Regions from separate parts of the Bacillus sp. Hm123 genome, predicted to be linked through region 2. Evidence: riboswitches for the same ligand, from Rfam matches in the RefSeq annotation. Region 2 holds a riboswitch; each other region holds the start of a gene.

What was found. A riboswitch is a leader RNA that binds a small molecule or an ion and turns the genes downstream of it on or off. The one in region 2 is predicted to bind S-adenosylmethionine.
Region 1: linked by a shared signal. The riboswitch ahead of ACSVDJ_RS03540 (2,3-diketo-5-methylthiopentyl-1-phosphate enolase) and the one ahead of ACSVDJ_RS04760 (Na+/H+ antiporter NhaC family protein) in region 2 are both predicted to bind S-adenosylmethionine.
Region 3: linked by a shared signal. The riboswitch ahead of metK (methionine adenosyltransferase) and the one ahead of ACSVDJ_RS04760 (Na+/H+ antiporter NhaC family protein) in region 2 are both predicted to bind S-adenosylmethionine.

The regions. Positions count from the first base shown of each region.
Region 1 is NZ_CM200277.1:662,467-666,154, reverse strand. Features, by position in the region: gene ACSVDJ_RS03545 (2-hydroxy-3-keto-5-methylthiopentenyl-1-phosphate phosphatase) at 1-621, opposite strand, end outside; gene ACSVDJ_RS03540 (2,3-diketo-5-methylthiopentyl-1-phosphate enolase) at 597-1,817, opposite strand; SAM riboswitch class I at 1,905-2,008, opposite strand; gene ACSVDJ_RS03535 (PaaI family thioesterase) at 2,174-2,659, shown strand; gene ACSVDJ_RS03530 (putative bifunctional diguanylate cyclase/phosphodiesterase) at 2,730-3,688, opposite strand, start outside.
Region 2 is NZ_CM200277.1:906,323-910,010, reverse strand. Features, by position in the region: gene ACSVDJ_RS04765 (SpoVR family protein) at 1-325, opposite strand, end outside; gene ACSVDJ_RS04760 (Na+/H+ antiporter NhaC family protein) at 425-1,729, opposite strand; SAM riboswitch class I at 1,792-1,896, opposite strand; gene ACSVDJ_RS04755 (YhdB family protein) at 2,103-2,321, shown strand; gene ACSVDJ_RS04750 (phospho-sugar mutase) at 2,368-3,688, opposite strand, start outside.
Region 3 is NZ_CM200277.1:2,653,719-2,657,406, forward strand. Features, by position in the region: gene ACSVDJ_RS13770 (alpha/beta fold hydrolase) at 1-12, opposite strand, end outside; gene ACSVDJ_RS13775 (gamma carbonic anhydrase) at 145-660, shown strand; gene metK (methionine adenosyltransferase) at 697-1,896, opposite strand; SAM riboswitch class I at 2,037-2,162, opposite strand; gene pckA (phosphoenolpyruvate carboxykinase (ATP)) at 2,415-3,688, shown strand, end outside.

The sequences.
Region 1 (3,688 bases), 240 kb from region 2:
AAACGGGATCGAAAGCGCCGTACATTTTTCCGATAAATAGTCTCTCGCAATGACCGTATCAGCCACTTTAGCCGCTTGCAAGTCGGTGACTGAATCGCCGATGACAATTGTATGTACGTCAGCATTGGCTAGTTGGCGAATAATCGTTGGCTTGCAGCAGCCGCAATTTTGATTCGGACACTGATCATCACACCGATGAGGCCATTGAATCTGAATCACCTCTCCTCTAAAATCTGCTTCATTGCAATATACGCCGGCAATCGAATCAAAAGACTCTAACATCGGCTTGACGAAAAAATCAATGCCACCACTGACGATATAAAGTGGGATGCCTTGTTGTTTGGCATAGCGAACGAAATCAGCAAACCCCTCTCTAATTTCCGCCGTCTCCAACACAAAGTCGATAATGTCTTGCTGTAAAGAAGAAGGCAATAACACAAACATTTGGCCGACTCCTTCTTGAATACTTATCTTCTGAGCTAGAATCTCATTCTTCAATCTCTCACATTCAGGAGGAGCAAAACGTGCCATAATGCTCGCAATATTATCTTTTTTCGTTACCGTTCCATCAAAGTCACAAAAAATAATTGGCTGTTTCAAGATGTTGTACCATCCTTCCATCCCCATAATCGAATCGCTTCTTGTAATTCAACGCTAGCTGTCGCTTCAGGTAACGGAATCCCTGCTTGCACCGCTTCCACCGCTTGCCGAAATGCTCGGCCGCCACCTTTCGCACCTAACGGATGTCCGTGTACTCCTCCACCGGCATTAATGACGCAGTCTTTGCCAAAATCATTGAATAGAAGTGGCGCAATCCCCGGATGAATACCTGCTGATGGGACTGGGAACGTCGGTTTTAAAGCAGACTCCTGTGTTAACGCTTCTTTCACTTTTAGGACTTTCTCTTTTGCTAGCGCCACGCTTCCATAAGGCGATGGGAACAAAGAAAAATCCGCTCCAGCAAGTCTTGTTAATGTACCTAACAACAAAGAGTAAGAAAGTCCGTACTTTTCTGAAGCAGCGATCGCACCGCTAAAGGCTGGGTGAGCCATAATCGGCAAAGCGATGTCATCATCCTCACGCAAGCTTTGTAGCACATCTAAGCCGTAAGTGAAAACGTTAAATAACAGAATGTCCGCTCCTAACTCTTTCGCTCGCCTTGCTTTCTCCCTTAATTCAAACGTGCGTCCAGTTAAATTGACCGCATACAATGTGTGATGTCCTGTTTCCTCGTATACTTGATTGAGAACTTGTTTTCCTTCTGTCACTCTTTTTTCAAATGGAGTCAGCTCATTGTCAAAAAGAATTTCATCATCTTTCACAAGATCGACGCCGCCCAGTGCCTGTTCTCGCAATTGGTCGAGCAAGTAATCCATATCCCGACCGATCACACCTTTAAAGATGCTCATAATTAATGGGCGATCGTAAATTTTCAATTGTTCACGAATACCGCTAATGCCAAAGCGCGGACCCGGAAAATCAACTAACAGCTCATTGTCTAACTTCAAGTCAATTAATTTCACTTGGCCGTCTAATGATAATTTTCCAAAGGTTGTTGTTAATACTGCAGGAATATCGGTTGAAAAATTCGCTCGTGGAAAATCAATATGAATTTTCGCTATTGTTTTTCCGGAAGTGTCCTCTCCGATTTCCTTGATCTCTCTAACCTGGCCCTTATGTTTTTTTAGTTGCTCCTGTTCAAGCAGTGGCAACTCCGTCCAAGAACCAACTGTTAATCCGAGCGCGATGCCTTCTGCTTTTTTCGATAAACTCGCTTGATCCGCAATGATTTGATAAACAGCTGTGACTCCACTCATCTTTTTTCACCTCACATTTTTTCAATCCCGTATGTGTATGCAATAAAAAAACCTCTTCAAATAAGAAGAGGTTTCCGAAAAAACAACTTCTTATCTGTCAACATATCTGTTGTGAGAATTAGCACCGTGCTCATAACGAGTCGGTTGCCGGGCTTCATCGGGCTCATCCCTCCGCCTGCTCTTGATAAGAACCATTTATTAAATTTGTATATCTCATAGATTAACTAGGATTATGCCACGCTCTTAACAAACTGTCAACAAAATTTTAAAAAAACTGAAAAATCCCCCTTCGACAAAGTTCGGGGAGTGACAGGCACTTGTATATGGTATAATATTCTGAAAAAGGAGGGAGAAATGTGATTGAACAAGTGGTTAAGTCGATTCAAGATGATTATCCAGATGATTTTGCTTGGTGTTATGGTTGTGGTCGTTTAAATAAAGAGGGGCATCATTTTCGAACAGGCTGGGATGGCGAACGAACGAAAACGGTTTATACACCTCGGCCTGAACATACGGCAATTCCAGGGTTTGTCTACGGTGGATTAGTCGCCTCATTAATTGATTGTCATGGAACCGGATCAGCTGCTTTAGCTTTACATCGAAAAAATGGACATGAAGTTGGAGATAGCACTCCTCCTCCACGTTTTGTGACGGCTTCACTTAATGTCAATTTCTTAAAGCCGACACCACAAGACGTACCGTTAGTTGCGGTCGGATCAGTGACCGAAATTCATCCGAAGAAATGGAAAGTCGAAACAGAAGTATTTGCCGGTGATATTGTTTGTGCGCAAGGAGAAGTAATAGCTGTTGTGATGCCAAGTACTTTTGCCAAAAAAGACTGAGCATTCGCTCAACACTAAAAAAGACGAAAGCTATCTTTCACAGGTGGCTTCCGTCTTTTTTTAAGTTCTTTTATTCGACAAAAACCGGGGAGTGACAGGCACTCTCAAGAGGAGCTGGCTTGCCGAAATAATACCCTTGGAAGTAGTCGCATTCAAGATCTTTTAGGCATGCCACTTGTTCAGCGGTTTCCACACCTTCTGCAATGACGTGAAAGCCTAATTCATGAGCGACTTGAATGGTTGCAGCGACAATCGCTCGACTTTTGGAGGAATTCGTTATGTCTTGAATAAAGCTTCTATCAATTTTCACCGATGTAATCGGTAGATTTTTCAAATATTGAAGACTAGAATATCCTGTTCCATAATCGTCAAGCTCCACTTCCATCCCGGCGTCTTTAAACTGCTTAATGAGAGAAATGACAATATCCGGATCTTTAATTGCTACACTTTCCGTAATTTCAAGCTTAATGAAAGAAGGGTCAATCTGATATTTTTTACATAGACTTTGAATGTTCGTAAATAAATGATCATCAAAAAATTGCTTCATAGACAAATTGAAGCCAATCTTCACTGGCTTTTGTAGAGATTGCTGTAGCTTTGGCAAATCTCGCAAAACTATATCGAATAATAAATAACCTAGCGGAATAATCAATCCCGTTTCTTCTGCTATTGGAATAAATTCACCAGGGGAAACAAACCCCAGTGTTTCAGGATTCCAACGTACGAGAGCTTCAAAGGTTGCTCCATGAGTAGGGTAATGAGTAACTCCTATACTGAGCGTCATATAATAAAAGGACTGTTTATACGTGATCGGCTCTTCAAATACTTGATAAATACTTTCAATGATCTCTTCTACTTCACCATAAGCAGGATCGAGAAGTACGGCAAATTCATCCCCATGTATTCGAGTGATCACCTCGTTATCATTCGAAATGGTTTCTCGCAACCGTTCACCGACAATTTGAAGAATTTCATTTGATTGATGTACACCTAGACTTTCATTGATCCGTTTAAAATCATCAATATTAA
Region 2 (3,688 bases):
AATGAGCGAGTACATGGGCAACAATTAATTTGTTTTGAATTAACGAATTCGTATCAAGCAAAAAGGCATAGCATGGATTAGAATTAATTACTAATTCATAAATTTTGCTCAACCCAAGATCATACTGAAGCTTCATTTTAAAAAACTGTTTTCCGAAGCTCCAATGAGAAAATCTTGTCGGCATTCCGTATGCGCCAAATGTATAAATAATTTCTGCCGGACAAATTTCATACCTCATCGGGTAAAAATCGAGACCAAACCCAGAAGCAATTTCGGTAATCTCATCAATTGCATACTGAAGCTTCCTCATCTCTACCGCATTCATCTTCACTCCCCCTTTTTTCCTTTACCAATACTTATGAAAAAAAAGAGCAAGACATACCACAAGAAAAAGGCTGACACATTTTAAAGTCAGCCTTTTTGCTTATTTATTCGCTTTTAAACGAGGAAGATTGAATAGTATAGCTACGATCCCACTGATCCCGATTAACACAGGATAAATCGAATAGCTCATAATGCTAATGGGCGAAATACTAGCGAGTCCGGCCGCTGCTAACATTTGGGCTCCGTACGGGATCATCCCTTGAATCAAACAAGAGAACACATCGAGTATACTCGCTGATTTCCGCGGGTCAATGTCATACTCATCCGCGATATTTTTCGCTAGTGGACCAGCAACGATAATTGCGATTGTGTTGTTCGCCGTTGATAAATTCGTTAAGCTAACAAGGGAAGCAATTCCGAATTCCGCCCCTTTTTTAGTGCGAATCCTTTTCATAACAAATTGTAAAATAAATTCGATACCACCGTTGTAACGAATCACTTCAATCATTCCACCAATAATGATGGCAATCATCGCCATTTCCAACATACTGCTGATCCCTTCAGATATCGCTTCAATAAAAGAGAAGAATGTATAGCTACCATCCGATAGGCCGATCATTCCCGCCAAAAGAATACCACCGCTTAATACGACTAGCACATTCATCCCAGCTACAGCCGCTACTAATACAGCTACGTACGGAATAATTTTAATGATTTCGTATGATTCTGCTATTACTATACTTTGCTGTCCAGCAGTGATCATTCCTAAAAAGACAGCCGTGATCACCGCCGCTGGAAGGACGATCAAGAAATTCGTTCGAAATTTATCGGCCATTCTTGTTCCTTGTGTACGTACTGCTGCAATCGTTGTATCGGAAATGATCGATAAATTGTCGCCAAACATCGATCCACCAATGATCGTTGCCATCGCTAAAGCTAGCGGAATCCCCGTTTCATCAGCAATGGCTACCCCAATAGGTGCCAAAGCAACAATCGTTCCGACAGATGTTCCCATCGATAAAGAAATAAAACACGCAATAATGAACAAGCCAACCATTAATAAATTTTGCGGCAAAATAGACAGCGCTAAATTAACGGTTGAATCGACAGCTCCCATTCCTTTCGCTGTAGAAGCAAACGCCCCTGCCAGCAAGAAGATGAAAGCCATTAGCATAATATTTGGATGCCCTGCACCTTTCGAAAAGATATCCACTTTCTCCATAAATGTTTTTTTTCGATTCATCATTAACGCAATCGCCGATGTAATAAATAGAGCAACGATAATCGGCATTTTATAAAAATCACCAGTGGCGATACCACTTCCAATAAAGATCAACAAAAAAATCAACAGCGGAAACAGCGCCCAACCGTTTGCTTTTTCACTCAACTCCTCCACTCCTTCCATAAAATCGCAAAAATAAAAGACCTTTCTGTCAGCAAGAAGAGGTCTCAATGTAAAAAACACCCTTCTTATCTTTCAAGCATCTACTTGCTGGATTTGGCACAGCACTCTATTTAGAGTCCGCTGCCGAGACGTCTTAGGGCCAGTCCCTCAGTCTCTCTTGATAAGAATTGTTCCATATGTTATTGTCAAAAACTTACGAACTTTCCATTTGGAAATTACTTTTTTTGAGTGTAGCCCACTCCGACTATTATACATTGTTCCTGCTAATCAGCAAGCTTTTTTTCATCATGACAGCCTACCCATTATTTGCAGAGAGAACTTTCGCCGCACCGACATATACTATAATCAATTCCTCTTAAAGGAGGGACTGCCTATGGAATATACGGATTACGACCGGGCTCTCTATTATGTCCATCGGTCCGATTGGAACAATTTATTAATTTTAATGGTTAGAACGAATGACCATTTGCTTTCAAAAAAAATTGAGCATTTCCTCCATGCTCGTCGGTTCCCTAATTCTTATTCTGCAGTGGAGCAAACGTTTTATACATTGTTCCACTATATCGAGCACGCCAATTCGCTGAACACGTAAAGAATTCCACCAGAAAGGCGGTTTTCCGAAGAAAGCCGCCTTATTATTATATCATTTGATGAATGTGTTCCATAACCTTTCGCTCGACTTCTTGAAGCTTGAGGTCGCTGCTCTCTAACGATTCGCTAACGACGCCGAAATAAAACTTCACTTTCGGTTCTGTTCCAGAAGGTCGCATACATACCCACGTTTGATCATCTAAGAAATATTTCAACACATTGGAAGCCGGCAATTCAATCGCAGATGTCTCCCCTGTTTGTCCATCAGTCCGCTCACTCGTTAGATAATCCTCTACAATTCTAACAGCCCTGCCAGCGAGTTCTTTCGGTGGCTGTTCGCGGAATGACGATAAGATCGCCTCGATTTTGTTCGCTCCTTCAATCCCTTTTAGCGTAAGGGATGTTAACCCTTCACGATAATAGCCGTGACGACGATAAAGGTCAAGCAAGACTTCATATAATGTTTTTCCTTGTTGTTTATAGTAAGCACAAGCTTCTACTGCCAAAATCGCCGCTTGAATCGCATCTTTATCGCGAGCGAAATCTGCCACTAAATAACCGTAGCTTTCTTCATAGCCAAATAAAAATTGATATTCCCCCGTTTGTTGATACGCTTCAATTTTTTCTCCGATAAATTTAAAGCCGGTTAGTACATCTTCACAAGAAACACCATACGATTCAGCGACGATTCGACCTAGCTCCGATGTCACAATCGTTTTGAACACACGACCGTTTTCCGGAAGTTGCCCCTTTTCCTTCTTTTGTGACAGAATGTAATCCATTAACAGCGCGCCGGTTTGATTGCCTGTTAACAACATATATTCACCGTCTAAATCCTTTACAGCGATGCCAAGTCGGTCAGCATCGGGATCAGTGGCAATTAATAGATCTGCTTGCTCAGCTTTTCCATCGCGAATTGCTAGCTCAAACGCCGCTCTTTCTTCTGGGTTTGGAGATTTCACAGTGGAAAAATTCGGATCTGGCTGTTCTTGTTCAGCGACGACCGTCACCTGCTTGTAGCCTAGTGCTTCTAATCCTTTACGCACAGGCATATTTCCAGTTCCATGAAGCGGTGTGAACACCACTTTCACATCCGATTCCTTTGCTAGCTGTGGCTGTTCCGAAATCGTCATTAAATGCTCAATATAAGAACGGTCTACTTCTTCACCGATCATTTTCAATAAACCTGTTGCTTGTAACACTTCAATTGCTTCTACTTGTATATGTAATTCATTAGGGATGCTGTTTACTTTTTCAATGACCTGGTCGGCCTCTTGCGGTGCAAGCTGCGCGCCGTCTGGTCCGTACACTTTATAGCCATTATATTCAGGTGGATTATGACTAGCTGTAATCACAATCCCAGCAAAT
Region 3 (3,688 bases), 1.7 Mb from region 2:
CCATTTCCACATATGCGCACCCCCAACTTACCTTTCTTACAATAAAAAAATTTCTTTTTCTTTATTATACAAATGTTTATCTTTTAGATAAAATGAAAAGCAAGTATTTCAAATTTGTTAATAGTCAGAAAGGGGCTTGTGTTCATGATTTATCCATATAAAGAAAAAACACCGACCATCGCAGATTCCGCTTATATCGCCGACTACGTAACTATTTCTGGTGATGTAACAATCGGAGAAGAATCAAGTGTTTGGTTTAATACAGTCATCCGCGGTGATGTCGCACCTACTATTATTGGCAATAAAACGAATATTCAAGACAACTCGGTTTTACATCAAAGTCCAAATAATCCGCTAATTATTGAAGATGAAGTGACTGTTGGTCATCAAGTCATTCTTCACAGCTGTAAAATTAGAAAAAAAGCATTGATCGGTATGGGTTCGATTATTTTAGACAATGCCGAAATCGGCGAGGGGGCATTTATCGGTGCAGGGAGCCTCGTCCCACCCGGAAAGGTGATTCCACCGAATACGATGGCATTTGGACGACCGGCTAAAGTCATTAGAGAAATTAATGAGGACGATCGGAAAGATATGGAGCGCATCGTGCGTGAATACGCTGAGAAAGCTCAATATTATAAAAGTATACAGAAAAAATAAAAACAAGCCTTCCCAACAAAGGAAGGCTTACTTTTATTAGTTATTTGCTTGTTGTTTTAAAGCGTCTGCTTTATCTGTTTGTTCCCAAGGAAGTTCAATGTCTGTACGGCCGAAATGACCATAAGCTGCTGTTTGTTTGTAAATCGGACGACGAAGATCTAACATTTTAATGATTCCTGCTGGACGAAGATCAAAGTTCGAGCGAACAAGCTCTACTAATACATCTTCAGATACTTGGCCCGTACCGAACGTATCAACCGCGATAGAAACAGGCTGAGCAACACCAATCGCATAAGCAAGCTGTACTTCACATTTATCCGCAAGACCAGATGCAACGATGTTTTTCGCTACATAACGAGCTGCGTATGCCGCAGAACGGTCTACTTTTGTCGGATCCTTACCAGAGAAAGCACCGCCGCCATGACGAGCGTAACCGCCATACGTATCAACGATAATTTTACGACCTGTTAAACCAGCATCCCCTTGAGGACCACCGATGACGAAACGGCCAGTTGGGTTGATGAAGAATTTCGTTTCTGCATCAATTAACTCAACAGGGACTACCGGATTAATGACTTGTTCACGAATGTCACGTTGAATTTGCTCAAGCGTGACTTCTGGGTGATGTTGCGTAGAAATAACGATCGTGTCAATGCGAACTGGCTTGTCATTTTCATCATATTCTACTGTTACTTGCGTTTTTCCATCCGGACGCAAATAATCAAGTGTTTCATCTTTGCGTACTTCTGTTAAACGACGAGATAATTTATGCGCTACAGCAATTGGAAGCGGCATTAACTCTTCTGTTTCATTACAAGCAAAACCGAACATTAGACCTTGGTCACCTGCACCGATCGCTTCAATTTCTTCCTCGCTCATTTGTCCTTCACGTGCTTCAAGAGCTTGGTCGACACCTGCTGCGATATCTACAGATTGCTCATCGATAGAAGTCAACACGCCACATGTATCGGCATCGAAACCATATTTCGCACGGTCATAGCCGATCTCTTTGATTGTTTCGCGAACAAGTTTATTAATATCTACATAAGAAGATGTTGTAATTTCCCCCGCTACTAATACAAGGCCGGTTGTTACAGAAGTTTCCGCAGCTACACGAGCATTAGGATCCTGTGATAAAATTTCATCCAGAATTGCATCAGAAATCTGATCGCAAATCTTATCTGGATGGCCTTCAGTTACTGACTCTGAAGTAAAAAGACGACGCTTTTTTGTCATGAAACTTCCTCCTTAAACGGATCAAAATTGATCTTTATTTTCACGGTACTCATTTCCCTAAGTTTATCCTTTTAAAAATAAAAAAACCTCTCCAATTCATAAAGAGAGGAAAGGTTGGTTGATTCAACATAGGCCTTTCACTCTTATCGCCCAAGGTTTGGACCTTGCACAGGTTTAAGCACCTTCGTCTTAAATAGGTAATATACCTATTTAAACAGGTTGCCGGGCTTCATCGGGCCTGTCCCTCCGCCAGCTCAGGATAAGAGTATCCGTTCAAAGATAAATCTTACGAAATTCGATGGATAATGTCAATCATATTTTTATCCGCTCATCTGCCTTTTTCCGCCTTCTTTCATATTTATATTTATAAAAAAATTTTGGGGAAAAATAAAAAATGAAATTCACGAAAAAAATTAGCTATATAGTATAGACTATTCATTCAAATGTGCTATACTGTTTTGTGAGTAAACGAGTAGATAAATACATTTCAAATTTTTATAAAGGATGGTTATTAATTTATGAACTCTGTAAGCGTTTCAAGCAAAATTGTGGAACTTCTAAACGGTTCAAATATAACAATGCAACCTTCTGTACCTACGCTTGTTGAAAAGGTACTTACTCGCAAAGAGGGCGTGTTAACTGCGTCAGGTGCTGTACGTGCAGAAACAGGCAAATATACAGGACGTTCTCCTAAAGATAAATTTATCGTTGAAGAAGCTTCTGTGAAGGATAAGATCGATTGGGGTTCAGTTAACCAACCGATTTCCGAAGAAGTCTTTGATCAATTATACACAAAAGTAGTCGATCATTTAAAACAAAAAGATGAACTTTTTGTTTTTAAAGGATTTGCAGGAGCGGATACGACTCATCGCCTTCCAATCCAAGTCATCAATGAATACGCTTGGCATAACCTATTTGCTCATCAATTATTCATCCGCCCAACAGCAGAAGAGTTGAAAGACCATCAAGCGGGCTTCACAATCGTCTCTGCTCCGAACTTTAAAGCAGATCCAGCAGTGGATGGCACACAATCTGAAACATTCATTATCGTTTCGTTCGAGCGCCGTATCGTGTTAATCGGTGGAACAGAATACGCAGGTGAAATGAAGAAGTCCATCTTCTCTATCATGAACTACCTTCTTCCTGAAAATGATGTGTTCCCTATGCACTGCTCAGCAAACGTTGGCTACGAAGGTGACGTTGCTTTATTCTTCGGTCTTTCTGGAACAGGTAAAACAACATTATCCGCTGATCCGAACCGTCGTTTAATCGGTGATGATGAGCACGGCTGGTCTGCAAACGGCGTCTTTAATGTTGAAGGTGGATGCTATGCGAAATGTATCGGTCTTTCTCGCGAAAAAGAACCACAAATTTTCGATGCGATCCGTTTCGGTTCTGTATTAGAAAATGTTGTATTAGACGAGGACACTCGCCTTCCTGATTACAACGATAACTCTTTAACAGAAAATACACGTGCCGCTTACCCATTACAAGCGATTGACAACATCGTTGATCCAAGCGTAGCTGGCCATCCAAATACAATTATTTTCTTAACAGCTGATGCATTCGGAGTTTTACCTCCAATCAGTAAATTAACGAAAGAGCAAGCAATGTACCACTTCCTAAGCGGTTACACATCTAAGCTTGCAGGAACAGAGCGCGGAATCACTTCTCCGGAAGCAACATTCTCAACATGTTTCGGTTCTCCTTTCCTACCATTAGAAGCTACTCGCTATGCGGAAATGCTAGGTAAGAAAATCGACGAACATAACGCTCAAGTCTTCTTAGTCAA